DNA from 4 places in the Ketobacter sp. GenoA1 genome. Region 4 is predicted to be linked to each of the others. Evidence: predicted binding sites of a transcription regulator. Region 4 holds the regulator's gene; each other region holds the start of a gene.
What was found. Region 4 encodes sigma-54, which starts transcription at its own class of promoters, with help from an activator protein. Its sites were predicted from a motif close to ANTGGCATNNANNTTGCTNT; they were not measured.

Region 1 (7,395 bases), on a different contig from region 4:
TGTTTACCCTGCATGAAGAGTGCAAATCACTGCTATTAAGAGCGGTGATGAGCCACAAGGCCGGGGATGCCGATTTCAGCAAAAACGTGTCGGCGTTGAAGTACGCAGTGGCTGTGAAGGGCCAGAAAGTGGCCCATGAAGCCATACAGATATTTGGCGGCATGGGAATGACCGACGAAATGAGCGTGGGTATGTACCTGAAACGCATCAATGTAATCAATACCCTTTTTGGTAATGGGGATTATCACCTGAAGCGTTTTATATCCTTGTCTGTGTAACGAAACGACATTTCGTCCGTCATAAAACCCGTGGTGCTGACTGTAGGCCACGGGTTTTTTGTTTTAAGATGGGCAATGCCGCAGCAGGGAATATCAGAATGATTGACACCAGACCACTACTATTTCGCTCCACTACCGATTTTCCGCCGGTGCAACGGGGGAATCTGGAAATTCTACAGGTCAATCTGGGTTACCGCTGCAATCTCAGTTGTACGCACTGTCATGTCAATGCCGGGCCCAAGCGCACGGAAGAGATGTCCTGGCATACTGCTCAGCAAGTGTTGGAAGTGGTGCGTAAACGCCGGCCCGCAGTGCTGGATATGACCGGTGGCGCGCCTGAGTTGAATGCTCATTTCAGGTGGTTGGTAGAGCAGTCCCGGGCAGAAGGGGTGGAGGTGATTGATCGCTGTAACCTGACGATTCTGCAGGAGCCCGGGCAGGAAAGCCTGGCGGATTTTCTGGCGGCCCAGGGGGTTCGGGTTGTGGCGTCACTGCCTTGTTACAGTGAGCAGAATGTTGACTCCCAGCGGGGCAAGGGGGTGTTCGAAGGCTCGATTGAAGGCTTGAAAACATTGAATGCCCTGGGCTACGGCAGGCAGGGCAGTGGGCTGATTCTGGATCTGGTCTACAATCCCGGCGGTGCGTTTTTACCACCATCACAACAGGCTCTGGAGCAGCAGTACAAGGAAAGGCTTGCCGCAGAGTTTGATATTCAGTTCAACAGCTTGTTAACCCTCGCCAACATGCCCATCAGTCGTTTTGGCAGCATGCTGGTCTCCAAAGGTCAATTCGAAGAGTATATGGGATTGCTACGCAGTAGCTTCAATGCGGGTAACCTCACGGGCTTGATGTGCCGCAACACCATTAGTGTGGATTGGCAGGGATATTTATACGATTGCGACTTCAACCAAATGTTGAATATACCATTGCAGCACCGCGGCGGTGGTCGGCATCTGACCGATTTACTCCAGGCTGATCTCAGCGGTAATCCGGTGGTGGTGGCTGACCATTGCTTTGGCTGTACTGCAGGTCAGGGCAGTAGTTGTGGCGGGGCCCTGGACTGATAGGCCATGTCGGAAAGCTGCCTGGGTACGGTTGTTGTTCCCGTATTAAATGAAGCGCAGGGCTTGGAATACTGGCTTGCGGATTTGTTGGTAAAGTTGGAAAACCGCTGGCAGGTGGTGGTATGTGACGGCGGCAGTGTTGACAACACCCGGGCACTGTTGGCGCGCTTTCCTGTCACTGTTGTGGTTTCGGAATCCGGTCGCGCGCGGCAGATGAATGCCGGCGCTGCTGTGTCCGCAGGTCCTTTGTTGGTTTTTTTACACGCGGACACCTGGCTGCCGGAGTCATTCAATCTTCAGATGCAACAATTTCTGTCGGGGCATGGGCTCTGGGGGCGTTTTAATGTTGCCCTCGATCATCCCGGCCGGGCGTACTCCGTGATTTCCTGGTTTATCAACCGACGCTCGGCGCTGACTGGCGTGTGCACCGGCGACCAAACATTGTTTATGCGGGCGGAATTTTTCCATCAGCTGCAAGGCTTCACTGATTATCCGCTGATGGAGGATGTGGATTTCTCTTTGCGAGCCCGTAAGTTTCAGGCACCGGTTTGTTTTAAGGGCCCCGTCATAACGTCGGCACGCCGTTGGACGAAACACGGAGTGGTGCGAACCGTCTTGTTGATGTGGTGGTTGCGCCTGGCCTTTCGGGTGGGTGTCAGTCCGCAGCGGCTGCATCAGTGGTATTACGGATAGGGTTATGTTGTTACAGATATTTGCCAAGGCCCCGGTCATCGGCCAGGTGAAAACCCGGATTGCGAAAACACATGGCGAAGCCTTTGCACTGCAGCTGCATCGGCGTTTGTGTGAGCACATGATCGCCATGGCGTTGCAGTCGAATGTGGGCGCCGTGGAAGTGTGGACCACGGATGCCCGGGCCTTGGGGTATTTCGAAGCTTTGGGCGTGGACTGTTGTCTGCAGCAGGGACAGAACCTGGGAACCCGCATGGACTTTGCATTGCGCCATGGCCTGGCCCGTCATGATCGGGTGGTGATCGTCGGCGCCGATGCGGCATCCATCGATGCCGGTTATGTGCAGGCTGCGTTTACGGCCCTGCAACAATCGACGGTGGTCGTGGGGCCGGCCAGTGATGGTGGTTATGTGCTGGTGGGGGCCACCCAGCCGGTGCCGTTTCTGTTTCGGGATATGCCCTGGGGTACCCCTGAGGTAATGGGGCTGACCCTGGAGCGTTTGCTGGCAGGTGGTTGTGATTTCCATGTGTTGGCTGAGCGTTGGGATATCGACACAGCTCATGATTTGCGGCGGCATTTGCCTCAATGGCTGCCCCCCGGAGGCGGCAACCACTGATTAGCTGAGCTGGCGTTGTTTGCGTTGTAGCTCGGTCAGATACCGGTTCAGGGCCCGCTGAGTATTGCCATCCAGGTTCTCAAAATGAACACCCAGGTAGGAAACTCTCAGGTCAGGATCGTATTGCCAGTGCATCAGGCGCGCGCCGCACACAATGGGGTGGCCGTCACTGAGCACCAAATGACAGGAACTGTAGGTTTCCCCCCGCACCGGCTTGGGGGTGACCAGGCCTTCGATTCGCACCCGCATACCACTGGCCGACAGGTCCGCCAACGTACCGGTGATGGCTGCGTGCTCGGCGTGGGTCAGGGTGACTTTAATGGGGTGGGCCTGACTCAGCTTCACGCGGAAGGCATCCCGCAGTTGAATCTGTTCTATGCCCTTAGGAAACCTGAAAAGATGACGGACGCCCTCAGGTGTGGATTGGGTTTGCAGGTGCACAGCGTTAAACTGGTGGCGCACACCGTGGTGGGTTAACGAGAATTGAACCGTAATCCCTTCGCTTAATAACGGGTTTGGATCGCTGGGGTGGAACTCATCGGTTACGAACAGCTGGCCCGCTTCATCCACCGACACGATGCCCGTGCTGAGCTTGGCAATCTTGCGCTGCCCGGCATTCATGATCATGGCTGTCATCAGGTGATTCTGATCCTGATACAGGGTCAGTAAGCTTCCGATTTCGTTGCGATCGTGTTTGATGTTCTTGGGAGAGCCGTCTTTCGGTTTGTCTTCATGACCGAACAGCTTATCCAGCAAACCGTGGATCATACCGCTTCCAGTACTCTGAATTGATACCTTAAATGTATTTTAGCAGAACCCTGATTAACTGCCCGGGCTTTTAAAATCAGGCAGTTGCCAGCATACGGTGGGCCGCCTCCAGATTCTTGCGGCCATTGGATTGGTACACGGACACCTGATTTGCCGTGCCTTTTATGATGGACATCAGGCGTTCCATGGAATGCTGCGAGTGGGCCAGAATTTTACCGTTGATCCGGTTGAGGCGGGCACAGGTATTCATGGCGTCGGACAGGTTTTGCCAACTGGTTTCGAAACGCTCCTGCCAGGTTTTGGGAATTTGACGGACGAAAACCTCGAATCCGCTCTTGTCCAGTTGCAGCCCCATGTCAGCCATTACCTGACGGCGAATACAGTCGGCCTGATCCAGTTCCATCAAAAGCTGGGTCTTGCGGGACAGTACTGCCGGATGGGCAGCGTATTGCCGCTGCTCGAGGATAGACTTTTCCTCTTGCAAGATTGCTTTCAGTGACTGGGCCAGTTTGAAATCCTGTTCGATTGCCTGTAACAACTGCTGTGCGGCCTTAGGGGAAATCTGGTTAGACATACATTTTCCTCAACCATGGTGACATATGGTTAGGGAGTAGCAATTAGCGTGCCTGAGTTTGGTTAATTATCAATTGATCGGGGGGGCTGACTGAGTGTTGACTGAACGGGAAGGGAATGGGAGGGCGATGGGTTCCGGGCTTAGAACTGAGCATCGCTCTCCAGCATTTTGCGGGCAACGGATTGGGCGTCTACTTTGTAGCTGCCATCAGCAAGCGCAGCACGTAATGCCTCAACCTTTTCCTGGTTAACCGGTGCATCTGATCCCAGCTGTTGGCTAAGCCGGTTAAGCGCCTGCGCTTCGGCACTGATTTTGACGGTCTCGCCAGATTGACTGGTATTGGTCTGGTCGGACTTTTTGGCATCAGCATTGGCATCGGATACCGTCTGGCCGGACCTGGCCTTATTGGTATTCGTTTGATTGCTGTTTAAGCCATTGATTTCCATAGCCATTATCTTACGCCTTCACTTGAATACTGCGTTCTTACCTTGGTTATCGGCGGTAAGCCCTGCAACTTTAGCTAATTTAGACACAATTTTATCGAATGTGCCACCCAGTATATCGGCCGTTCACAGGCTCACTTTAATCAGTCCCGGGGCAGTAATACGCCCTTCCACCACTTTGTTGGAGTTGGTGTTCTTGACCCGGATCAGTTCACCGTAGGCACCATCTTCCATGGCTTTACCACTGGCCCGGATACTGATCCCCGGGCCTTCGGCGATGATCATGACCTTTTCGCCGCGATTGACCATTTTCGCGGGGTCCACCAGCGCCGGACTCATGATCTGTTCGGCTGGAATGGGGCGGCGTGCCACAAAGCCTTCCAGCTCTGTCATGGACTTGAAATAGCCCGTGTACAACAAAGAAACGTCGGCCAACTCCAAGCGCAGATCCGAGGTGGTGAGGTGGGTGCCCTTGGCAATGGGCATGTCGGAAACCACCACCTGATCAAAGGCTTGCACCTGTACCGGGACATGAATTGCCCAGCTGTCGGCACCATCACAGCTGATCTTGAAGGTGAGTCTGCCTGCTGTGCGGTTGCGGGGGCGATGTTTCAGGTGCAGAGGTTCGCTGCAACTGGCCAACCGTAAACGGGAGTCGATAGGCTGAATCTGAACCTTGATTTCCTGGTAGTTGCCATCCTGAATTTCACTGATGTAAAGGTTGATGGCTTCATCGATCTGCTCTTGAATGTTGCCGCTTGCGGCCTGGGTAGTGGTGATGCTCAGCAGCCCCAAAAGCCCTATGACGAGCCCCTGACGAATACAAAACATAATTTGTTCTCGCTGACTGTTCATTTATCCAATTTGACCTATTCTGAATGAATGGTGAGTAAAAACAGTCAAGTGCCGCCATTTTGACGGATTGGCTGTTAGTGTGAATCAAGCAAAGGTTATGCCGTAAAACGGTTAGCGCGGAGTTTTATATGGCCGGGGTGCTGGATACAGTCGATCAACGAACACAACTGGTGGGTCAGAACCGGTTGGAGTTGCTGTTGTTTCGATTGAGCGATGATCAGATCTATGGGATCAACGTTTTCAAGGTTCGCGAAGTGCTGCAGTGTCCCAAGTTAACCCAGATCCCGCAACGCAACCCTGTGGTGCGGGGCATCGCCCACATCCGGGGTGGCACCATATCCGTTATGGATATGAACCTGGCCATGGGTAATGCGCCCCTGGATGATATCCAGAACTGCTTTGTCATTATTTCGGAATACAATATGGCGATACAGGGGTTTCTGGTGAAGTCGGTTGAACGTATCGTCAACCTTAACTGGGAGAGCATTCACCCACCACCAAAAGGGGCCGGTCGGGGCAATTATCTGACGGCGGTAACCGAGCTGGACAACCGAATCGTTGAAATTATTGATGTCGAAAAAATCCTGTCCGAAGTATCACCCATGCATGAGGAAATTTCAGACGAAGTGATTCGGCCGGAAACCATCAGTCAGGCCAGTACCAGTGAACTGGCAGTTTTGATCGCCGATGATTCCAGTGTGGCAAGAAAGCAGATCAAACGCTGTGTCGAGAAGGTCGGCGTTAAAACCCATGTGGTGGCGGACGGGCGTCAGGCGTTGGATCATATCCGTGAGATCATCGATGCAGGTGAATCCATCACGGATCGTTATATCATGTTGATATCCGATATCGAAATGCCGGAAATGGACGGCTACACATTAACGGCATCAATCAAGGAAGATCCCCGCACTCAGAATTTGCATGTGCTGCTGCACACATCACTGAGCGGAATATTTAACGAAGCCATGGTGAAGCGGGTAGGGGCAGACAATTTTCTTGCCAAGTTTAAACCCGATAACCTGGCTGACCTGGTTCAGGAGCGTGTTAGCAAAGCCCTTGAACAGCGTTCTGAATAGTTTCATTCAAGGATGACAAAATACTGACATGGTGTTTTCTTCCCGTGATAACTCTCGCTTTGGCGATGGAGAATATCTCCTGTTTCGTCAATATCTTGAGTCTGCCTGCGGTATCATGCTGGGAGACAATAAGAACTATCTGATCGACAGCCGTCTGCGTAAGTTAATGAAAGATCGGAATATTCAATCTTTGGGCGATCTGGTGCGTGAGATTGATCGAGCAGGAAACCGGTCCCTGCGTCAGGATGTCATCGATGCCATGACCACCAATGAGACCCTGTGGTTCCGGGATCGGCATCCGTTCACTTTTCTGCAAGACAACCTGTTGCCTGAGCTGGCCAGGAATCCGGGTGAGATTGCTATCTGGTGTGCAGCCTGCTCCTCCGGACAGGAGCCTTACTCCATCTCCATCTGTGTTGAGGAAATGCGCCGCCGTAGTATGATCCTGGCCAATAAGCAGGTGAGAGTTCTGGCCACGGATATTTCGAGCCGCATCCTGGATCAGGCGCGCAAAGGGATCTATGAACCCCTGGCCCTGAAGAGGGGGATGTCGGATGAGCGTCTGAACCTGCATTTTAAGGCCAATGCTGATGGCAGCTGGGAAATCAAACCGGATATTCGCAAACGCATTGAATTTCGCCCCATTAACTTGAAAGAAAACTTTATTACCATCGGCAAATTTGACGTGGTGTTCTGCCGTAATGTTCTGATCTATTTTTCCAGCGAACTACAGCAACAGATCATCACCAACATTCATCGGGTGCTGAAGCCTGGAGGGTATCTTTTTCTGGGCGGATCCGAGACGCCCAAAGGGTTGAACGACCTGTTTGAAATCCGCTACTACACACCCGGTGTCGTCTACGTAAAGAAGTAGGTGCTTGCCGCCCTCGGTAATCCTTTGCCGCATTACCGTCACATTTCTCACCTGAAATCCCTTAACTTATTGAAACTGTTACTGTTAGAAGCAATGGCACAAGGGTTGCTTTATTGCTCTTATCCTATTCTGAATTGCCGGTTTTATGGCGCAGAAT
Region 2 (7,395 bases), on a different contig from region 4:
GCCACCGCGAAATGCCATTGCGGCAACCAGTCTATGCCCAGGTTCTGTAGCACCAGCACCGGGTGCCCGGTGGCCAATTCCTCCAGTAACTGGTCCAGGGAATCCACCGGGTAACTGATGAAACCCTGGCGGCGGCTGGCGATGTCCATCTCCACCGGGAAGCTGCCCCGGGCTTTGGGGGTGAATACCTGGGCCGCCAGTTGCTGCGGTTGCACGCCTGCCTGGTAATAATTGAGTACCATGGCCAGGGCCGCCGGCCCGCACTGAAAATCGGCCTGCTCTATAAATGGGGTGTCGATGATCTCGGCGCTGGGCGGGATGCGTTGCGAAAGGGTGGGATCAATGGTGAATGGAGGGTTCAGGGAACAGCCTGCCAGCAGCAGGCTGAGCCCCAAAACGAGTCGGATCACTGATTGTTGACAGGCTTGATAGCTGGGAAAATATTGGTGGTACCGAGCAGATCCAGCACGATCAGAATCACAAACACCAGCACCACAAAGCCGACCACGCTGCCGCCGGCCTGCATCTCTTCAACCTGGGTGCTGAAGGCCTGCAGTTCGTCTGCTGTCATTTCTGCCACACGCTGTTCCACATCCGCCGGGTCAACCCCCAGGCTAAGCAGGGTGTCACGGGCCTGTTGCTGATCCAGCACGGCCAATACCTGGGCCCGGGTGGATTCGCGGTCTGCATCCGACAGCATTTTCTGGGTGGGAATCATGGCTGCCTGGGCGCTTGCACTCAATATGCTGACCACGACCATGGTGGCTGCCAGCAGGCGGGCGACCCATTGTTGTAATGCGTTTGCTTGGCTCACGGTGTTCTCCTTAGGAGCTGTTTTCTATGGGTGGTATTACAGGCAGTATACTAGCCAAATATCAGGCGATAAACAGCCACTCAGTCGGCATTTTTTACAGGGCTATCCGGCCCGGACGGGCCTTGTTCCAGTGCTGAAACCTGTTTTTCCAGGTCTTCCAGCCGCGCTCGGGTGCGGGCCAGCACCTTGGTTTGAACGTCAAATTCTTCCCGGGTGACCAGATCCATGCGGGCCAGCGATTCCCGGATCACCGCGCCCAGGTTATGACGTAAATCCTGTCCCAGTTCACCAATATCCTGGGGCAGGCGTTCCTGCACCAATTCCAAAATGCGGTTTACTAAGTTTTCCTGACGGTTCATGATAGCTCCTTCATGATCTAGGCGGCAGTGTATCACGCCCCTTTGGGGAGTCACCAAAATGCGTCAGGAAAACACACGCGCACCATAATGAAGCCTTCATTTGGCGCAGCGTGCATGCTTTTGGTGCGATATAATGGTGCCATCATGGCGGTAAAACCCTAGCGTTTTAGGGTTAAACGCTTGATTCTTCGCAATTAAAACTAATAGGCATGGTTTGTGCTAACACCTGTGCATGTTCCGCGATTGGGCAGCATGCTGGGCGATTGCACTGATTTGCGAATAACGGGACCGTAGCAATTTAAGCTTTCGAGCATTAATAGGAGATGTTCTTATGAAACTGGTTACTGCTGTAATCAAACCATTCAAACTCGATGACGTGCGTGAAGCACTGTCTGAAATTGGGGTTCAGGGTATTACTGTTACTGAAGTGAAAGGCTTCGGGCGACAGAAAGGCCACACTGAGCTGTATCGTGGAGCAGAATATGTGGTGGATTTCCTGCCCAAAGTAAAAATTGAAGTTGCGGCTTCCGATGACCTGCTGGACCAGGTGATCGAGTCCATCAGCAAGGCTGCCAACACCGGCAAAATCGGTGACGGCAAGATCTTTGTTACGCCTCTGGAACAGGCGATTCGTATCCGTACTGGCGAAACCGGTACTGACGCGATCTAAAACAGTTTCACCCTAAAAATCCATGCCTATTTATTTTTAATTTTGCGGAGGCAAGACCGTGGAAAACAATATTTTTCACCTGCAATATGCGATGGACACCTTTTACTTCCTGGTGTGCGGCGCGCTCGTAATGTGGATGGCGGCAGGTTTCGCCATGCTCGAATCCGGTTTGGTTCGTTCCAAGAACACCACCGAAATCCTGACCAAAAACGTGGCTCTGTTTGCCATCTCCTGCATCATGTATCTGGTGTGCGGTTATTACATCATGTACGACGGCGGTGTGTTCCTGTCCGGCATCGCCGATGTCGACGTGGCCGCCACCCTGGGTGAGTTTGCCGGCCGTGAAGACGGTTTTGAAGGCGGCTCCATCTATTCCGGTGCTTCTGATTTCTTCTTCCAGGTTGTGTTCGTTGCTACCGCCATGTCCATCGTATCCGGTGCGGTTGCTGAGCGAATGAAGCTGTGGGCGTTCCTGGCCTTTGCCGTGGTGATGACCGGTTTCATCTACCCAATGGAAGGCAGCTGGACCTGGAATGGTGCCGACGTGTTCGGCATGTACAACCTGGGTGACCTGGGTTTCTCTGATTTCGCGGGTTCCGGTATCGTGCACATGGCCGGTGCTGCTGCTGCCTTAGCCGGTGTGCTGTTGCTGGGTGCCCGTAAGGGTAAGTACGGCGCTAACGGACAAGTCAACGCGATCCCGGGTGCCAACCTGCCGCTGGCAACACTGGGTACCTTCATTCTGTGGATGGGCTGGTTCGGTTTCAACGGCGGTTCCGTATTGAAGCTGGGTGATATCGCTAACGCCAACTCTGTGGCCATGGTGTTCCTGAACACCAATACCGCGGCGGCCGGTGGCTCCATCGCTGCCCTGATCACCGCCCGCCTGCTGTTTGGCAAGGCTGACCTGACCATGCTGCTGAACGGTGCCCTGGCCGGTCTGGTGGCCATTACTGCAGAACCCTCCACCCCGACCGCCCTGGAAGCAACGCTGTTCGGTGCCGCTGGTGGTGTGCTGGTTGTGTTCAGTATCCTGGCGCTGGATAAGCTGAAAATCGACGATCCTGTGGGTGCCATTTCTGTACACGGCACTTGCGGTCTGTTGGGTCTGTTGCTGGTACCGCTGACCAACGACGGCGTGAGCTTCAGCGGCCAGATCATCGGTGCCCTGACTATCTTCTTCTGGGTGTTCATTGTGTCCCTGATTGTGTGGGCCATCCTGAAAGCGGTACTGGGTATCCGGGTATCCGAAGAGGAAGAGTTCGAAGGTGTGGACTTGGCTGAGTGTGGTATGGAAGCGTATCCGGAATTTACCGGTAGCGGTAAATAATCAGCAAGATCCTACCCAAGATCGAAAAAGGCTCCTTCGGGAGCCTTTTTTTTGCTCCGTATTTCACTTCAAACTGTGATCTGGTTCACGATATTGTCGACATACTTAACACCTAACTCCGTTAGATGTTTTAACTTGTTGATATATATGAGTATTTTTATTGGCCTGTTTATTGCTAAATAAGGTGGTGTTGGGGGTTCCCGCTTATTTTGAGGATGTAATGATGATGAAGACTGTTAAAACTTTAGCGGCCGCAGCGGTACTGACCGTATCTGCGTCTGCAGCTATGGCTGCGCCGTATTATGAGTCCTATGAGGGCTATCAGAACGTATGGGAAGGGGAAACCTATACCTTTGGTTTTGATATGTGGTATGACAACGCCACCTACGGCGTGGGTACCGATTCAGCCCTGACTCTGACCAATGACGCTTCCGGCGCATTCGGCGCCTGGGATTCAGGCCTGTTGACTCTGGGCATGTATTCCGAAGATTGGAAATACGAAGAAACCACCGTAAGCCTGACTGCCTGGAACACTCAGACCGGAGCGGAACTGTTCAGCTTGGGCAGCTACACATGGAATGGCACAGACTGCATGCTGTGCAGCACGGATTACACCGTTGAATTTGACCTGAGTGATGACCAGCTGGCAGCTTTGAGCGGCGAAGGTTGGGGTAACGTGGGCATTCAGGCATCGGCTTTCCGATACGGCGATAATGATTTCGCCATTGAGTATGTCAGCCTGTTGGTAAACACCGTTGAAGATGGTGTTGCCGTGCCTGAACCCGCATCAATCGGTCTGCTGGCACTGGGTCTGTTGGGCCTGGGTGCGGCTCGTCGTCGCGTAGGACGCAGCTAACCGCTGCGCCTTACTGGGTTTCTCCCCTCCGCTAAAAGCCCCGGCAGTGCCGGGGCTTTTTTTGTGCTTGTTTCCTTCCTGGTAGAGCGTTACACAAGGCGGCCATTACTCAACGAAAAGCCAATGCTTTAATACAGAGGGAAAATAGTGTTAGGTTGCCATCACTTTTATAATGTTGGTGAATTCAGGGGGGAGTGATAGCAGAGCAGGATAACCGTATGAGATTGTGGCCCATGGAATGTTTGAAATCAGTGGTGATTGGCCTGGGGATGTTGTTTGCGGCGAGTGCGCAGGCGGAGGTCTACCGCTGGGTGGATGAAAGTGGCAAGGTGCATTTTTCCGACCGGGCGCCGGATCAGGGCGCGGTGGAGAAAATAGACCTGCCGCAGGCGGAAGAGCCTGCTCCCAGCCGTGATCTGTCCGATTTTGAGCGGCTGCAGCGGCAAAAAAAGCTGGTTAAGATGCTCGAGGAAGAACGTCTGGCAAAGGAGGCCCAGCAAGCCCAAGTGGCCCGTGAAGCCGAAGAGCATGCGCAGTACTGCACCCGCTTCAAAAACCGGCTTGGTTACATTGATCAGTACACCCACTTCTATGATGAAAAAGAGGACGGCACCCGGGAGTACATGAGTGAAGATCAGGCCGATGCCTATCGGGCCCGCCTCAAGCAGCAATATAAGGAAGAATGCGGCGAGGCCTGAGCCCCGCCGGTGGTGACGTTGTTGCGCTTACTTGCCCAGATCCCGCTTCATGAATTCAGGTAACGCCAGGGCGCCCTTGTGGATGCCCAGGTTGTAGTATTGGGTGGCAAATGGTTTCTCGGCCGCGTCCTGTTCCCGGAACTGGGTGACCGAACCCTGCGGGCTGGCCATGGTGCAGGACCACCAGCCGGTGGGATAAACCGGTTGCGGGAACGGCAGGGTGTGGCATTGATGAAAGCCGGCAGCGGCCATATCCTCATGAATTTTTTTGATGATGCTGTTACTGTGCAGCAGGGGGGATTCACTCTGTTGTACCAGCAGACCTTCCGGTTTCAGAGCCCGCAGGCAATCCCGGTAGAAATCCACTGCAAACAGGCCTTCCGCCGGACCCACCGGATCGGTGCTGTCGATGATGATCAGGTCCATGCTGCCCGGTGTACAGTTTTTGACCCAGGCAATGCCGTCATCGAACAGTAGCTCTGCCCGCGGGTCGGTGTTGGACTCACACAATTCCGGAAACCACTGTTGGGAGGCCCAGGTCACCCGTTCATCGATATCGATCTGGGTGCACTTCTCCACACCGGCGTGTTTCAGAACTTCCCGCAAAGTCCCACAGTCACCGCCACCGATGATGGCGACGGTTTTCGGGTTGGGGTGGGTAAAGAGTGCCGGATGGGTCATCATCTCGTGATACAGAAAGTTGTCCCGGCTGGTCAGCATGACACAACCGTCCAGTACCATCAGCTTGCCGAAGGTGCGGGTGTTATAGACTTCCAAATATTGGTACTGGGTTTGTTCTGCATGCAGTTTCTCGGTGATTTCAAGGCCGAAAGAGGTGCCTTCTTCACCAAATATCTCAGTGAACCAGTTGCCTTTGGAAGATTCGCTCATGGGGTGTAGCTCCCGATTAAATGGGGTTGGATGCGGCGCGCAAAATAACTCAAAATGGACAGATTACCAAGCGCTTTTGACGCGAGGCGTATAGGTCTACAATAACGTCCTTTCGCCCTAATCTGCAATCTGGAACCCCACCACATGTCTGACAGCAGCATCATCAACACCGCCCGTGACACTTACAGTATCGATAACTGGAGCGACGGCTATTTTGACATTAACGAGCAGGGGTTGCTGGGCGTAGGCACCACTGCCGTCAAGGTGCCCCTGCAGGAGATCGTGGCGGCGGCACAGGATGCCGGTATGCGGACCCCGTTACTGTTGCGTTTTGTGGATATTCTGCGGGATCGGGTGGGCAAACTCAGCATGGCGTTTGTGCGCGCCATGGATACCCTGGATTATAAAGGGCGCTACACGGCGGTGTACCCCATCAAAGTGAATCAGCAGCGCCGCGTGGTGGAGGAAATCTATAATGGCGGGGTTCAGGATCCGCGCTGTGGTGTGGGGCTGGAAGCCGGCAGCAAGCCTGAACTGATGGCGGTGCTGGCCTTGAGCCGGGGCGACTCGGTTATCGTATGCAACGGCTACAAGGATCGCGAATTCGTGCGCCTGGCCCTGATTGGTGAAAAGATGGGGCGCAGAGTCTACATCGTAGTGGAAAAGATGAGCGAACTGCAGCTGGTGCTGGATGAGGCCAGCGCCATGCAGGTTAAGCCGCGCATTGGTTTGCGCGCCCGCCTCAGCTCCATCGGCAAGGGTAACTGGCAGAATACCGGCGGTGAAAAATCCAAGTTCGGGTTATCCGCCACCCAGATACTGCAGGTGATCCACACCCTCAACGAGCACAACGCACTGGATCGCCTGCAATTGCTGCACTTTCATCTGGGCTCTCAGATCTCCAATATCCGCGATATCCAAAGTGGTATGAAAGAGGCTGCCCGCTATTATTCGGCCCTGCGCGAAGCCGGCTGCCAGGTGCAGGTGGTGGATGTGGGCGGGGGGCTGGGTGTGGATTACGAAGGCACCCGCTCCCGCAGCTTTTGTTCCATGAATTATTCCATGGAAGAGTATGCCTATAACATCCTGCTGGCCCTGCATGAAGTGTGTCAGCGGGATGGTTTGCCGTTACCGGACGTGATTTCGGAATCCGGGCGGGCCTTGACGGCCCATCATGCGGTATTGGTGAGCAACGTGATCGGGGTGGAAAGCCCGGCCGCGCGGCAGCCCACCGAGCCCAACGTGGATTCACCGGTGGTGCTGCAAGAGCTGGCGCGCTGCTTTCATGAGATCGAGTGGGCAAAACGCAGCCGCTCTCTGTCGGAGTTGTATCACGAGGTTCTGTACCGTTTGGGTGAGGCCCAGGATATGTATACCCACGGTGTGCTGAGCCTGCCCCACAAGGCCCAGGCGGAAGAAATCTATGGCGCGGCCTGCCAGGCACTGAAGCTTAAGCTGGACCTGTCATCCCGCGCCCATCAGGATATTCTCAACGAGCTCAATGAAAAGCTGGCGGACAAGGTGTTCCTGAATTTCTCCCTGTTTCAATCCATCCCCGATGCCTGGGGGATTAACCAGGTGTTTCCGGTACTGCCCATTGCCGGATTGGATCAGCCCTTAACACGGCGTGGTGTGGTGCAGGATATTACCTGTGATTCCGATGGCAGAATTGACCAGTACGTGGATACTCATGATTTGGCCACCAGCTTGCCGCTGCCGGAGTGGCATGATCAGCAGGGGATGTCCCTGGCGATTTTTATGGTGGGGGCCTATCAGG
Region 3 (7,395 bases), on a different contig from region 4:
CTTGCCGATGATGTTGGTGAATGTGTGGTGCTCATAGTTGTGGGTACGCTTCCAGGATTGCGCATCACAGGCAGTATCCCATTCGAAATTCTTCGAATGCATCTTGGGGTCATTGGCCCAATCGAATTGACCGTGCATTACGTTGTGCCCGATCTCCATATTGTCCATGATTTTAGACACTGACAGAGCAGTCACTCCCAGCATGAAGGGCACGGGTGTAAAGCTGAAGTGAATCAGCGTACGCCCGGCGATTTCCAGATAGCGCTGTACACGAATGATGTTTTTCATGTAGTCCACATCGGATTGACCCAGGTCTGCGACGATTTCTTCGCGCAGAGCGTCAAATTCCTTCTGCAGGCTTTCATATTGTTCCTTGGTCAGTCGACGATTACCTTTCACACCGCCGATCTTCACATCTTCCTGTGTCAATTGTTCAACATTGGGTTGGGTAGCAGTAGTCATAGTTTGGCTCCTCGTCCTTAGATTTCGATGTCTACGTTGCTGACCGGTGCAGAAACACAGATTCGGATGTCTTCTTCTTCATTACTTGATAGTTCGCCAGTCACCACGTTACGTACCTGGCCGGATTTCTTTTTACACTTGCAGGTATAGCAGATACCCATACGGCAGCCGGAATTGGGTTTGAGCCCGGCGCTTTCCGCCATATCCAGCAGGGTGCCAGGTTGGTCCGTGGTGGTTTCTGTGGCGCTGTTGGTAAAGCGCACGGTAACCGGAGCACCCGCTTCCACTTTTATCGGTGGCAGTCCGAATGCTTCCTCGTGAACCCGCTTGAGGTTGAAACCGGCATCCGCCAGCAGCTGTTTGGCAATTTCCCGAAACGGGTGGGGGCCACATAGGTAGATGTGTTCCGGCTTGCCTTCCAGCAGCGCCGCGATGTGTTCGGCACAAATGGGTGACTGTGGCAGTTTGTGTTTGCTTTCGCCTTCGTCGTAACTGGCGATCAGGTGGCTGTCCAGGCGGCGATTGCTCTGGCTCAGTGCCTTGATTTCGCTGCCGAAGATGAAATCCTTGCTGGTATTGGCAAAGTAGAGCAGCTTGGCGGGAACCGGCATGTTGTTTGCGCTCAGCCAGCGCAATTGGGACATGATGGGGGTAATGCCTGAGCCTGCCGCGATGTATCCAACGGGTGCATCAACATCCTGGTCCAGTACAAATTCACCTTCGGCCTGGCTGATGCTGATGATGTCACCGGTTTTCAGGTTTTCATGCATCCAGCCGGTCACACGGCCATTGGGCACTCTCTTGACGGTAAGCGTAATCGTACCGTTGTTTTTCCACTGGTAGGGGGAGGATGAAACGGTAAAGGTTCGGGTGCTCAGAACCCCATTGACGCTCAGCGTGATGTGGATGTGCTGGCCGGCCATGAAGCCTTTCCAACCGGCATTGGGCTGCAGCACCCAGGTTTTGGTGTCGGATGTTTCCTGTATGACATCCAATATCCTGGCCTTGCACTCGATGGCAGACCACATAGGGTCAACACCTTCCAGAAGGTACTCGAAATATTCGCCAGCGCGATCGGTATTGAACAGGCTGCTGTTGATCCAGGTTTGCGCTTTCTTGAGAAAACCGCTGCGTGTTGAGTGCATAGTCGTGCCTCCCTCTCACATTATGTGAACAAGTGTGCACCATGACCTGGACGGGTGTCAACAGATTTACATGGGGTTGAATGTATATGAAGAAATAGTAATTATAAAACAATGATTTATGAATATATGAATTGTGTTCATGTGTGAACTGAAATTGTTTTATGTTGGGTTTTTAGGGGGGTGGAATGGAGGCTTTTGATGGAAGTTGATGGCAATTAGGAGGCTGTTCGGCTTACAATTGAACACTAATATGAGGTGAGTTGAGAAGAATGAATAACCGTCAGGAACGGAAATTATTAACCCGGCAGTCGCTTATGAATGCGGCGTTGCAATGGGTGGAAGAGGGGCAGCATTTCTCCAGCCTGAGTATTCGTGAGGTCGCCAAGCGGGCGGGCGTGGTTCCCACTGCATTTTACCGTCATTTCAAAGACCTGGATGATCTGGCACTGAATCTGGTGGATGAGTTGAGTCTGGTGCTGCGGCAGTTGATGCGGGAAGTACGGCAGAATCGCGTTAATCCACAGCACATTATCCGTGATTCTGTACAGCAGTATTGCCAGTACGTGGTGTCCCAGCGGGTTTTTTTCATCTTCATGTCTCAATCCATGACCGGTGGAACGGCCTTGATTCGCCAGGCTGTACGCAGTGAATTGCAGTATTTTGCCAAGGAGTTGGTGGCGGATTTACAGCGTTTCAGTTTGCTCCCCAATCTGGATCCGGCGATGATGGATGTGCTCGCCGACCTCACCATCTCCACCATGGCGTTTGCCACCGTTCAATTGCTGGATTTGTCCGATGCCAGTACCCAGTCACGACAGGATTTTGAGAACAAAATGAGCCGGCAGTTGCAGTTGATTTACGTAGGAGCAGCGAACTGGAAGCGGAAGGAGCCGCTTTAAGAGTGTCGGTTTTTCTTACAGGGTTTGAGGGCTTATGGTTTCTAAGTGTCGATTAAATTTACACAGGCTGCGGTTGTGTGGCGTGGCTCATCGGCTATGTGCCTGATTGCGCTGGCAGATCTGGGATTGGCTTGACTGTTGCTTATAATGTGAGCAGAAGCGGTAAATATAGACGCTCGATAAGTTTACAGGGAGGCAGCATGCTTCGAACAATTATTAACCTGTCGGTGGCGGCAGGCATACTCGTCAGCAGCCAGCTTGCTTTGGCCTATGAGATGAGCAGCGTGAGCTGTACGGTGGCGGTTACCCAGCCCATGTGGGATGACTGTGCAGGTGCCTTTACCCTGGATAAGGGGGAAAACGACGTCACCAATGGCGATGAGTTCAATATCGTTACCCAAATCCTTAATGAGGGTGGTTTTGGCGGTGACGGCTGGGAGTTCGGTGCCAAGTATGATGGCCAGTATGAGGGTGATTCCAGCCTGTTTTCAGTCACGGGAATTGATGCCACCAGTGGTGTTCTGAATTTCAGTGGTTCGCCGCTGCTGGATGATCTGGTGTCGGTCTATGATCTGGCCATCAGCTTCAAGGCAGGGGATAGCTTCAGCATTTATTACTGGGAAGCACCGCTGCTGTCTTCAACCATAAACTGGACCACCGCTGGCGTGGCCTATGGTAAAGAGTTTCCCAAAGCGCTTTCCCACGTGTCTGTCTATCTCCGTGGTGCCACGGAAATACCGGAACCGGGCACGATGGCCTTATTGGTGATTGGCTTGTTTGGCTTGATGATGAGCCGTAAAAAAGTGAGTTGAAGGCAATTTAAGTTTGCTGCGAAGAAGCCGGGTTATGCCCGGCTTCTTCGCAATACAGCGTTACCCGATTGCGCCCGTTCTCTTTTGACTGATAAAGCGCCTCATCCGCCATGGACAGCATATCCGTGTAGCGGCCATCGGCAGGGGGAATCAGTGCCACCACACCCACACTGACCGTAACCGGCACCGGGGTTTCCTTCACCAGAAATCGCATTGCAGCAACGGATTCACGAACTCTTTCTGCCACACGCAAAGCTCCCTCAACCCCGGTTTCCGGCAGTACTACACAAAATTCCTCGCCCCCATAGCGGGTGGCACGATCGCTGGGCCAGCGTAATCCATTGCGTATGGCGATAGCCACTTGCCGCAGACAGTCGTCGCCAATCAGGTGGCCGTAGGTATCGTTGAACTGTTTGAAGTGATCGATATCCATTAACAAGACCGACAGACAATGCTGGTAGCGTGCCCCTCTGGCGTACTCCTCTTCCAGCATCCGGTCCAGAAAACGCCGGTTTTTAAGCCCGGTAAGCTGGTCAGTGTCACTGAGTTCTTCCAGTTTTTGATTCAGCGCCTCCAACTCACGGGTGCGCTCCTGCACACGATTCTCAAGGGATTCTGTGGCCTGCTTTTGAATTTCAAGCGCTTGTTCACGGGCCTGGCGCAGCTCTCTTTCCGTATTCAGGGCATCCTGCTGCGCCTCGAAGCGCATCTTACGCTCCTGATTGATGCGCTCAGCCAGGGCGAATGACAGCAGGGTGACTTCCAGTGCCGACCCTATCTGGGTGGCATAATCAGTAAACAGGTTCTTTGGCAGTAAATTGAACTTGCTGAGGGCCAGAATGATGCCCCCGGACAGCAGCGAGCTCCAGGCAATGGTGTAGTATTTCGCGGACAGCCCGCCACTGTACCAGCGAAACACGCCCAGCCCAAAACCGTAACAGCAAACGACGCCGGCAAAGGGTATGAGCACTCTGATGACAATGCTGTAAGGTAATGTAAGCGCCATGATGATCACCAAGAGGCTGATCACCGCAAAGCTGTAGCCGGCGTAGCGAATGGCACCCCGTAATTCATAGGCGCGCAAAAAGTTGTGGGTAAACAGTGAGCCAAACATCACCGAGCACGACAGTGTCACCAGAATGGCCTGGTCGTTCCAGCGGGTGTAATTTGGCCACAGGTATTGAAATGCAAATCCGCTGAGGCTGGCCAGAAACAGCGGCATGCTGCACACGAATAACACATAGTAGAGATAATTCCGCTCACCCACCGCCAGGTAGACAAACAGGTTGTACATCACCATCACGAACATGATGCCGTAGTAAATACCGTGCAGCAGAGTCTGGGTGCGGTCGTGGTTAAAAAAGGCCTGCTCCTGCCACAAGGTCAGGGGTACCTGAATGGAACTGGAACTCCTGACAGCGAAGTAAAGCGTTAATTCCTCATTGGATTGCCATTGCAGGGGAATCACAAAATTTCGATGATCAGTGGGCCGCTCGTTGAAGGGCAGTTTGTCCCCCAGCTCCAACGTTCTCTGATGATTGTCACCGTAAATAAATACGGAGATGTAATCCAGCACGGGATAGCTGATTTCAAGCAGGCGCTGCAATTCGATGGTTTCCTGATTCTGGATAGTGATTCGCAGCCACCAGGTAGAATTGTTATAGCCGTGGTTGAAAGCCTGGCGATTATTATGCTGCCACTCTGTTTCCGGCAATTGTTTGAGGTCGCTGATGGTCAGGCTGCTGTGCACATCCTCGTAGTAGTACAGATAACTGGCCAAAGGTTGCTGTACTTGGTTCTTCAATAGCTTGAATTCCGCCGCTTGCAGGCAACTGCAGAAAAAAAGGAGCAACAGGGTGGCTAGGCGCATTTTCGTTATCTTTCGGTGTTTGTTTTATAGAGTTTAGTTCATGCTTTGGTCTTGTTCGAACGAAGATCCGCAGCTCGAAGAGGGTGCCCGGCGTTCGGCAAATATGACACAGTTTCTGCCCGCCTGTTTCGCGTCATAAAGGGCTTCATCCGCCTGGGAAACCAATGATTCACCGGTTACTTTCTCACCTTTGACCATGCAACTTACCCCCAGACTGATGGATACCGGGATCAGCTCGCCCTCAACGGAGAAGGGCATTTTACTGATCTGGTCGCGCAAACGCTCTGCCACGGCCATGGCCCGCTGTGGGCCGGTTTCGGGTAACATGACACAGAATTCCTCTCCCCCATAGCGGGCAACACAGTCCACCGCGTCACGGATATTCTCACCCAAAGACGTTGCAATGGCCTTAAGGCAGTCATCGCCCACCAGGTGGCCGTAAGTATCGTTGAACTGTTTAAAGTGATCTACATCCAGCAGTATGATGGAAAGATCGTGTTGATAGCGGCTGCAGCGGGTGATTTCTTCGTGCATGACCCGATCCAGATAGCGGCGGTTTTTCAGGCCGGTTAGCTGATCCGTATCGCTCAGTTCGGCCAGTTGTCGATTCAGTGTTTCCAGCTCCCGGGTGCGTTCCTGCACCCGGGATTCCAGCTCTTCTGTGGTTTGTTGCTGGATGCGCAACGCCTGCTCCCGGGCATGGCGTGTTTCCCGCTCTGCCTGCAGGGCGTTGTCCTGGGCGTCTGATCGCAGGCGGCGTTCTTCATTGATGCTTTCCGCCAGTGCGAAAGAGAGCAGTATCACCTCGATGCTGGAACCGATTTGTAGCGTGTTTTCGGTGATCAGATTGGTAGGGATCAGGCCCAGCTTGTTCAGCCCCAGTGAAATGCCCCCCAAGAGAAAGGCTGACCAGCCCACGGTGTAGTACTTGGCAGATAAACCACTGCGATTCCACATGATCATGCCAAACAACAATCCCATGGTGCAGGATACTGTGGTGGCGGGAATCAATATGCTGATGATCAGTTGATAGTCCACCACATGAGACAACAGCAGTAGCAAAACGATACTGCCCTGTTGTATCCGAAATAAAAGGGTGGCCCACCGGCCCAGTTGCTTTATTTTCAGAAAGCTCTCAGTGAACAACGCACCAAACAGTACCGCCAGACACAGGGGCCAGATGATGGCCAAATCATTCCATTGCGGGTGGTTGGGCCACAGATATTCAAAGCTGAAACCTTTGATTCCGGCAATGAACATGGGAAGGCTGAACGCGAAGCACACGTAAAGGATGAAGTTTTTTTCCCGCACCGCCAGAAATACAAACAGGTTGTACACGGTCATCACGATCATGACGCCAAAGTAAAACCCCTGCAGCAGGTTTGCAGTGCGGTCCTGGCGGTAATATTCCTGAGGTTGCCACAATATCAGCGGCACCTGAAGCGCACTGCTGGTGCGAACTTCGATATAGACTGACACCTGACCCTGGGCAGGCAGAGTGATGGGGGCGAGAAAATTGTGTGACTTAATGGGGCGATGATCAAAAGGCAGGGCGTCGCCCATGACGAAAACGTCGATCTTGCCATTCCAAACCATATGAACGGCCAGATGATCCAGCCCGGGATACCCCACTTCCAACAGGTGCCTGACCTCCTCGGGGCTTGTGTTTGCAAGGTTAAAAGTGAGCCACCAGGTGGAGGTGCTGTACCCCATGGAAAAGGTGTTGTCGCCGTAGGCTTGCCACTGGCTGCCGGGGAGCGCCAGAATATCCTGTAGATTCAGGCTGTTACTGTTGTCTTCCAGATAACGGGTTGCACTGGAGAGATTGATGGGGCCAGCGTGCTCGCTGTCGATGGTAACGGTCGCCAGGCAAGGTATTGAGAGCAGAAGTAACAGGGCGGCCAATAGGGGCATCTTAAACCGTTTTCATACCTCGATATTATTTTAGTTAAGTGTAGTTCAAGGACCTGAAATGTAACTTGATCCTATAAATTGTTTCCTCCTTGTTCCAATGGGGTGTAATGCTGTGAAACGGTATTGTGGTTATAAGTCTCAGGCGTATTATGACAATCACAACAACAAGAAAAACAGAGGGTATTCGACATGAAAGCATTTGCTCTTGTAATTCTGATCTCCGCACTGGCCGTAATTCTTGTTCGTGGCGCATTCCATCTCCTTATCGTTCCCTTTATATCCGCAAGTTGCGA
Region 4 (7,395 bases):
AATCTGGCTTTCATAGCGGGATGCGGTTCCCACCAGTTTGGAGGCAGCACGTGCGTGCAATCCCAGCTTATTGATTATGGTTATGGATTTTTCCAGTTTCATAGTGACTCACACCAATACTGCAGGTTTGATTAAACCAGCTTATAAGTCTCGATGTCTAGCCTGGACATTGCTAAAGCGGGATTTGAAATACTCACTGAGTTGTTCGGTAATGTACACCGAACGATGCTGGCCACCGGTGCAGCCAATGGACACGGTCATATAGCTGCGGTTATTGGCGGCAAAGCGGGGTAACCATTTTTCCAGATAAGCGGTCAGATCGTCCACCATCTCCTGTACGGGAGGATGGCCCCGCAGGAAGTTCTGGACACCTTCGTCCAATCCGGTTTGACTGCGCAACTGGGTTATCCAGTGCGGATTGGGGAGACAGCGCACATCAAACACCAGGTCGGCATCACTGGGTATTCCATTCTTAAAGCCAAAGGACTGGAACAATATCGCCATGCCTTCCTGCGAGTGGGTTACCCGGATTTTGATTTGGTCGCGCAGTTCGTGCAGGGTGAGATTGCTGGTATCAATAATCAGGCTGGCGCTGGCAGCCACCGGATTCAGCATTTCCCGTTCCCGGTCGATGGCTTCTTTCAGGGTGTTGGTGTCGTTGCTGATAGGGTGTTTGCGGCGGGTTTCGCTGAAGCGTTTGACCAGTGTTTCATCGCCTGCGTCCAGATAGATAACCTGGCTTTCGACACCATCTGCGGTCAATTCCCGCAGCACGTTGGGTAGCTTCTCAAGTTGGGTCACGCTGTTGCGCGCATCGATGCCGATGGCGACTTCTTCAATTTTGGGCGAAGACCGTGTTGCCAGTTCACTCATCAGATCCCGCAGCAGGGTAACGGGAAGGTTGTCAACGCAGTAGTAGCCGATGTCTTCCAGAACGTGTAATGCAGTGGTTTTTCCTGATCCGGAGCGACCGCTGATTACCACTAATTTCATACCGGTGTCACCAGTGCGTCATAAATACTGTCGGTGGAGTGGGCCGCACGCAATGTTTTGCGACGGTTGTCATCATTGAATAGGGTGGCGATTTTGGAAAGGATGTTCAGGTGCTCCTCGTGAGCATCCTGCGGCACCAGTAAAACAAACAGCATGTCCACCGGCTCATGGTCGATGGAATCGAAGTCCACGCCGCTCTCCAATTTGATAAACGCGCCAATGGCGTTACTGCAGTGATTGGCCCGGCAGTGGGGGATAGCGATGCCTTTACCTAAACCGGTACTGCCCAGCTTCTCCCGCGAGATAAGGTTGTCAAAAAGTTCATTGGGGTCAAGCTCCGGGCACTGCTGGGCGATCAGCCCAGCAGCGGTTTCCAGAACTTTCTTTTTGCTGCCGCCGGGAACGTCTTCAAAGACCCGTTGCGGACTGATGATTTCAGCAAGTTCCATACGTTATCAATAACCTTCAGTTACCAGCTTTTCATTTTTTCCTTGTGCTTCAGCACCTGTCGGTCCAGCTTGTCGGTCATCATATCAATGGCGGCGTACATGTCTTCGGATTCGGCGTTGGCAAATAAATCAGCGCCTTTTACGTGGATTTTGGCTTCTGCTTTCTGGCGGTTTTTCTCTACACTGAGAATCGCCTGGATGCTGGTGATGTCGTCGGTATGGCGTTCCAGTTTCTGCATCTTATCGGCAACGTAGTCCTTCATGGAGTCGGTAACTTCTACGTGATGTCCGCTGATATTGATTTGCATAGGCCACTCCTTAATCGTGGTTTAGATGTTACTGCGACCAAAGCCTGATGTTGGCAGTGGTCTGGTGTTTACGCTTATATAACTGTGACCAACAGTTAAACCAATCGTTTCCTTTCGTTGGACGGCGGGATCATCATGGCTTCGCGATATTTCGCAATGGTGCGCCGGGCAACCTTGATATCCTGTTCTTCCAGTATGTTGGCAATTTTACTGTCGCTCAATGGTTTTTTGGGATTTTCTGCCGCGATCAGCTTTTTGATGATGGCGCGAATGGCGGTGGAGGAGCATTCGCCGCCGGAACCGGTGCTGACATGACTGGAGAAGAAGTACTTGAGCTCAAATATACCCCTTGGGGTGTGCATGAACTTCTGCGTGGTGACCCGGGAAATGGTGGATTCATGCATGCCGACCGCTTCTGCAATATCGTGCAGCACCAGTGGTTTCATGGCTTCCTCCCCCTGTTCGAGAAACCCTATCTGATATTCCACTATTTTGGTGGCTACTTTAAGCAGGGTTTCGTTGCGGCTTTGTAAGCTTTTGATAAACCAACGGGCTTCCTGCAGATTGTTTTTCAGGAAGGTGTTGTCGCTGCTGTTGTCCGCACGCTGGATCATGGATGCGTAGCTGCTGTTGACCCTGAGGCGCGGGGTGGCTTCCGGGTTCAACTCCACTTTCCAGCGGCCTTTGTCCTTACTCACAATGACATCCGGGATGACATACTGGGTATCATCGGTTTCGACGCTGCTGCCCGGATAAGGGTTCAGGGTCTGGATCAACGCAATGGCGCTTTTCAGTCGGGCCTCGGACAGTTTGCCCTTGCGCATGATGGTGGCGAAATCGCGGGCACCCAGCGCATCCAGAAACATCTCCACCACCATGATGGCATCATCCCGGTGGGGTTCATCCCGGGGCAGTTGTTTGAGCTGAATCAGCAGGCATTCCCGCAGGTCACGGGCGGCCACTCCGGGGGGGTCGAACTGCTGAACCCGGTGCAATACAGCCAGCACCTCTTCCAGGGATACGGGTAGGCCATCATCATCGTCATCCGGCTGTAACTGGATGTCCATGGCCTGCAGTTCTTCCTGCTGTAATCTGACCAGGTCGGCCACCACGTCCTGTTGCGCCAGCACACCATCGCGGATTTCCTCCACGGACTGGGTGAGATAGCCCTTGGGGTTGATGCCTTCAATGATGGCCATGGCAATCATCCGGTCCATGTCTGACATGGGGGTCAGATTCAGTTGCCACATAAGGTTGTCGTAAATGGATTCGGGCGCCGTGTTGCGGCTGTCGTAGTCAAAATCGTCATCGTCAAAGCTGCCGCCACTGGACGAGGGGCCTGCGGCACCATCGAACATGGTATCCCAGTCACTGTCCACGGGCAGTTCGTTGGGCATCTCCTTGCCTTCCAGATCCACCGACGAGTCATCGGCGTTGTTGTTGCTGGATTGGGTGTCCTGGGTATCTTGGGATTTTGAAAAATCGAGATTCTGGTCGTTGTCGGTTTTGCTGGTGCTGTCACTCTGTCCGTTACCGGAATCGTTGCTGTCGTTGTCCGGGGAAGATTCATCCACATCCAGGAGGGGGTTGGATTCCAGCGCTTCCTGGATTTCGGTTTGAAGATCCAGAGTGGAGAGCTGCAATAGGCGAATTGCCTGCTGCAGCTGCGGCGTCATGGTGAGGTGTTGACCAATTTTGAGCTGTAAGGTTGGTTTCATTGATACCTAATTCAACTTCTGCAACGACCGGAGACATCTGTACAGCATCGGATTGCTGTATTCCAGGCAGTCAAATAGTGACCTAATTTCAACAGTTTATTGGTGCCGAAATAGAACCGCTTGGGTTTAATTGTAAGAGCAGTGACGCTGCAAAGCAATTTACATGCCTGAAATTGCTTAGAACTTTTACATATGGAACTGGTTACCCAGATAAACATCGCGGACTTTCTGGTTTTGCAGGATAAGTGAGGGCTCACCTTCAGCAATGATGTGCCCTTCGCTGACGATAAAAGCCTTCTCGCAAATGTCCAGAGTGTCCCGCACATTGTGGTCCGTGATGAGTACGCCCAGCCCACGATCACGCAGGTGGCTGATGATTTGCTTGATGTCTGCCACGGAAATGGGGTCGACCCCGGCGAAGGGTTCATCCAGCAGAATGAAGGCCGGGTCAGTGGCCAGAGCGCGGGCAATCTCGACGCGGCGGCGCTCACCACCGGACAGGGCCATGCCCAGTGAATCGGCGATGTGTCCGATGTGAAACTCAGCCAGCAGCTCTTCCAGTTTGCTTTGCCGCTGTTTGCGGGTCAGGTCCTTGCGGGTCTCAAGTATCGCCATGATGTTTTCCCGGACTTTCAAGCGGCGAAAAATGGAGGCTTCCTGGGGCAGGTAGCCGATGCCTTTGGCGGCCCGTCCGTGCATGGGCAGATGGGTGATTTCAGTATCGTCGATAACGATGCGCCCCTTGTCCTGGGGCACGATGCCAATGATCATGTAGAAACAGGTGGTTTTACCGGCCCCATTGGGGCCGAGCAACCCCACGATTTGTCCGCTTTCAATGGTAATGGAAACGTCTTCCACCACGGCACGGCCTTTGTAACTTTTAGCGAGATTGGAGGCGGTAAGACGGCTCATTGTGACGGCGCTGCCTCCGTCTCGTCAGGGCTGGGCGCATTCGGGGCAGGATCTGTCGCGGCGGGCAATATCATCTCCACCCGGCCTTTGATACTGCCGGGCTTGACCTCTCCGGTTTGTCCCACCGCCTGCAGGCGCTGGCTCTGGATTTCATAAACGATTTCTTCACCGCGGAAGATGTTCTCGCCCTGCACAATAGATGCTTTGATTTTCAGCAGCAGTTTCTGATCCCTTACCAGGTAATCGATCTTTTTGGCTTTGGCGATGACCTCTGCCTGGTTGGGCTCCGGAACCTGAGAAAACAGCGCCGGCTCGCCCACTGCCATGACCACGTCCACTTTACCCAACTCCGTTTTGATCTTGAGTGATTCCGCTGCAATGCGCAGGGTGCCCTGGGTCAGTACAACGTTGCCTGTATAGGTGGCAGTGCCGTCTTTTTCGTCGATCAGGGCAGTGTCCGCCACAATTTTCAAGGGTTGCAGCCGATCACTGTCCAGCGCCCGGGCAGCGCTGGATGCGAAGGCGAACGTTATTATGCAGAGTAACGCTTTAAGACTTAGCAGGTTCATAAATGCTGGTGACGTTTTGCCGTAGAGTGATTCGATTCTCGTTCAGATCGGCGTTCAAGCCGACCGCTTCAATGTAGACCCCGGTTTGCCGAATGATGACCTTGTCGTCCGTGGAGGCATAGGATCGCCTCGGGTAAAGTTCCAGGGTTTCGGTTTCCAGCACAGCGGCTTCCCTTACCCCTTGCTGCACAATGGTGACGTTGCCCGATAAATGCAGCTTATTGGCTTCGTTATCTGAGGTGGCGCTGGCGGCACTGGTTTGCCATGACGCTTCCTGTTCCCCAAAAAAAGTGATGATGGGTTTGACCATAATATTTCGATTGCTGGCGATGTACTGCAGCATGGATTCGGCATGCAACACAAATTCCCGCTTACCCAGTTCATCAAAGCTTTGCTGCTCCAGTGAAATGGCCACCATATCCGGTTGTTCGTATTCATTGTTGACTTTGGTGTCGGGTTGAAACCACTGATCCCATTTGGTGTACGCAAAAGCCCCCAGCGCAAGTAGTGCCAGCAGGAAACTGGTGAGGATCAGCTGCGATTGTTGCTTCATGACTGTAAATAGGGCTCCAGAACCCCCTGCAGTGTGCCTTGGGTCTGCATCAACCAATCACAGAATTCCCTGACGGCGCCGTCTCCACCCTTGGCCGCGGTGATAATGTCAGCGTATTGCTTGATAACGGGCATGGCGTCGGCCACGGTGACACCCAGGCCGGCGGCCCGGATGGCGCCCAGATCCGGCAGGTCGTCGCCCATGTAAGCCACTTGTTCCGCGCTGAGGTTCTCCTGCGCCATTAATTCCTGCAAGGCCGCTTTTTTATCTTCCCGGCCCTGGATCAGTTTGTCGATTTTTAGATCCCGGGCACGGCGGTTTACCAGTTCTGAGGTGCGTCCGGTGATGATGGCCACTTCCACCCCGGAATCCCGCAGCAGTTTCAGACCCAGGCCATCCTTGACGTTGAATGCCTTGATTTCATCACCCAGACTGGTGAAGTAGAGTCTGCCGTCGGTCATGATACCGTCGATATCAAAGGCCACCAGTTTGATTGCCCGTGCTTTGCTGTGCAGTGCTTCAGTCATCTTCAATTACATCACCCCGGCGCGCAGCAGGTCGTGCATGTTGAGCGCGCCGACTGGTTTTTTATGGTCGTCCACCACCATCAATGCCGTGATCTTGCTTTTTTCCATAATGTTCAGGGCTTCCACCGCCAGAATGTGGGGATGAATGGTTTTCGGATTTTTCGACATCACATCTTCAATCATCGTGGTTTGGATATCCATCCCCTGGTCCAGCATGCGACGCAGGTCCCCATCGGTAAAGATACCCACCAGCTCGCCATCCTGATTGAGAATGCCGGTCATACCGAGGCCTTTGCTGCTCATCTCCAGCAGGGCTCGACTGATGGTGATGCCCTGGGTGATCAGCGGAATTTTGTCGCCCACATGCATGATGTTTTCCACCAGCAGCAGCAAGCGCCGGCCCAGGCTGCCGCCGGGGTGGGAGAGTGCAAAGTCGTCGGCGGTGAAGCCGCGGGCTTCCAGCAGTGCCACCGCCAAAGCATCTCCCATCACCAGGGTGGCGGTGGTGCTGGCGGTGGGAGCCAGGCCCAGCGGGCAGGCCTCTTCCGCGACGCTGATGTCCAGATGCACATCGGCCTGAGTAGCCAGGGGGGAATGGGGGTCGCCTGCCATGCTAATCAGAGGTGCCCCTTTGCGCTTGATCAGGGGGACGATATTGACGATCTCCTCGGTTTTCCCCGAGTTGGAAATAGCGATGACCACGTCATCGCCGGTGATCATGCCCAGGTCGCCGTGGCTGGCTTCACCGGGATGAACAAAGAAGGAGGGGGTGCCGGTGCTGGCCAGGGTGGCGGCGATCTTATTGCCGATGTGCCCTGATTTACCCATACCGGTGACAATGACCCGCCCTTTGCACTGCAGCACCAGTTCGCAGGCTTTTTTGAAGTTGCCGTCAATGCGCGCCTTCAGTGCCTGGGTGGCATTGGCTTCAATTTCGATAACCCGCTGGCCGGATTGGATAAAGTCGAAAGTCGTCTGGTTTGCGTTCATTGTCCTGCCAAGTTTCCAGTATTCAGATGTCGGCCCCGGTGGGGCGGGGTTGCCAGTATGGCCACAGTGTAAACCAAATGTTCCTCAGGCAGTAACGGTCTGCTGATAGAGGTAACCCAGGTAGGCCGCATACCCTGACAGCAGGATCGCCCCTTCCACCTTGGACAGCTGTCGTTGTTTTCTCGGCCAGAAAATAAACAGAGCCAACAATAAGGTGATGGCGGACATGGCGCCATAATCACGCATAAAGTTCTGTTTGCTGACTTCAATGGGGTAGATTACGGCACCTGCCGACAGCACCGCCAGCAGATTAAGGATGTTGGAGCCGATGATATTGCCCAGGGCGATGTCATGGTGTTTGCGCAGAGCACTGGCC

Region 1: the regulator sigma-54 is predicted to act here: its motif matches at 5,374-5,393, upstream of flgA (flagellar basal body P-ring formation chaperone FlgA).
Region 2: the regulator sigma-54 is predicted to act here: its motif matches at 3,333-3,352, upstream of D9N13_RS06830 (PEP-CTERM sorting domain-containing protein).
Region 3: the regulator sigma-54 is predicted to act here: its motif matches at 2,632-2,651, upstream of D9N13_RS14645 (PEP-CTERM sorting domain-containing protein).

The regions. Positions count from the first base shown of each region.
Region 1 covers NZ_RCHM01000042.1:326,230-333,624, forward strand. The annotation lists gene D9N13_RS15565 (acyl-CoA dehydrogenase family protein) at 1-278, shown strand, start outside; gene arsS (arsenosugar biosynthesis radical SAM (seleno)protein ArsS) at 377-1,342, shown strand; gene D9N13_RS15575 (TIGR04283 family arsenosugar biosynthesis glycosyltransferase) at 1,349-2,035, shown strand; gene D9N13_RS15580 (TIGR04282 family arsenosugar biosynthesis glycosyltransferase) at 2,040-2,648, shown strand; gene D9N13_RS15585 (flagellar brake protein) at 2,649-3,416, opposite strand; gene D9N13_RS15590 (flagella synthesis protein FlgN) at 3,493-3,990, opposite strand; gene flgM (flagellar biosynthesis anti-sigma factor FlgM) at 4,131-4,442, opposite strand; gene flgA (flagellar basal body P-ring formation chaperone FlgA) at 4,560-5,288, opposite strand; gene D9N13_RS15605 (chemotaxis protein) at 5,417-6,364, shown strand; gene D9N13_RS15610 (CheR family methyltransferase) at 6,393-7,238, shown strand.
Region 2 covers NZ_RCHM01000020.1:175,141-182,535, reverse strand. The annotation lists gene D9N13_RS06855 (PA2778 family cysteine peptidase) at 1-410, opposite strand, end outside; gene D9N13_RS06850 (PA2779 family protein) at 407-814, opposite strand; gene D9N13_RS06845 (accessory factor UbiK family protein) at 895-1,173, opposite strand; gene glnK (P-II family nitrogen regulator) at 1,505-1,843, shown strand; gene D9N13_RS06835 (ammonium transporter) at 1,935-3,173, shown strand; gene D9N13_RS06830 (PEP-CTERM sorting domain-containing protein) at 3,400-4,029, shown strand; gene D9N13_RS06825 (DUF4124 domain-containing protein) at 4,248-4,727, shown strand; gene speE (polyamine aminopropyltransferase) at 4,755-5,618, opposite strand; gene speA (biosynthetic arginine decarboxylase) at 5,763-7,395, shown strand, end outside.
Region 3 covers NZ_RCHM01000042.1:117,669-125,063, forward strand. The annotation lists gene D9N13_RS14630 (fatty acid desaturase family protein) at 1-462, opposite strand, end outside; gene D9N13_RS14635 (flavin reductase family protein) at 480-1,607, opposite strand; gene fabR (HTH-type transcriptional repressor FabR) at 1,877-2,506, shown strand; gene D9N13_RS14645 (PEP-CTERM sorting domain-containing protein) at 2,707-3,318, shown strand; gene D9N13_RS14650 (diguanylate cyclase) at 3,326-5,122, opposite strand; gene D9N13_RS14655 (diguanylate cyclase) at 5,222-7,102, opposite strand.
Region 4 covers NZ_RCHM01000009.1:369,383-376,777, forward strand. The annotation lists gene D9N13_RS03045 (HPr family phosphocarrier protein) at 1-102, opposite strand, end outside; gene rapZ (RNase adapter RapZ) at 142-993, opposite strand; gene ptsN (PTS IIA-like nitrogen regulatory protein PtsN) at 990-1,442, opposite strand; gene hpf (ribosome hibernation-promoting factor, HPF/YfiA family) at 1,463-1,750, opposite strand; gene D9N13_RS03065 (RNA polymerase factor sigma-54) at 1,846-3,468, opposite strand; gene lptB (LPS export ABC transporter ATP-binding protein) at 3,655-4,380, opposite strand; gene lptA (lipopolysaccharide transport periplasmic protein LptA) at 4,377-4,949, opposite strand; gene lptC (LPS export ABC transporter periplasmic protein LptC) at 4,930-5,502, opposite strand; gene D9N13_RS03085 (KdsC family phosphatase) at 5,499-6,029, opposite strand; gene D9N13_RS03090 (KpsF/GutQ family sugar-phosphate isomerase) at 6,036-7,019, opposite strand; gene D9N13_RS03095 (calcium/sodium antiporter) at 7,104-7,395, opposite strand, start outside.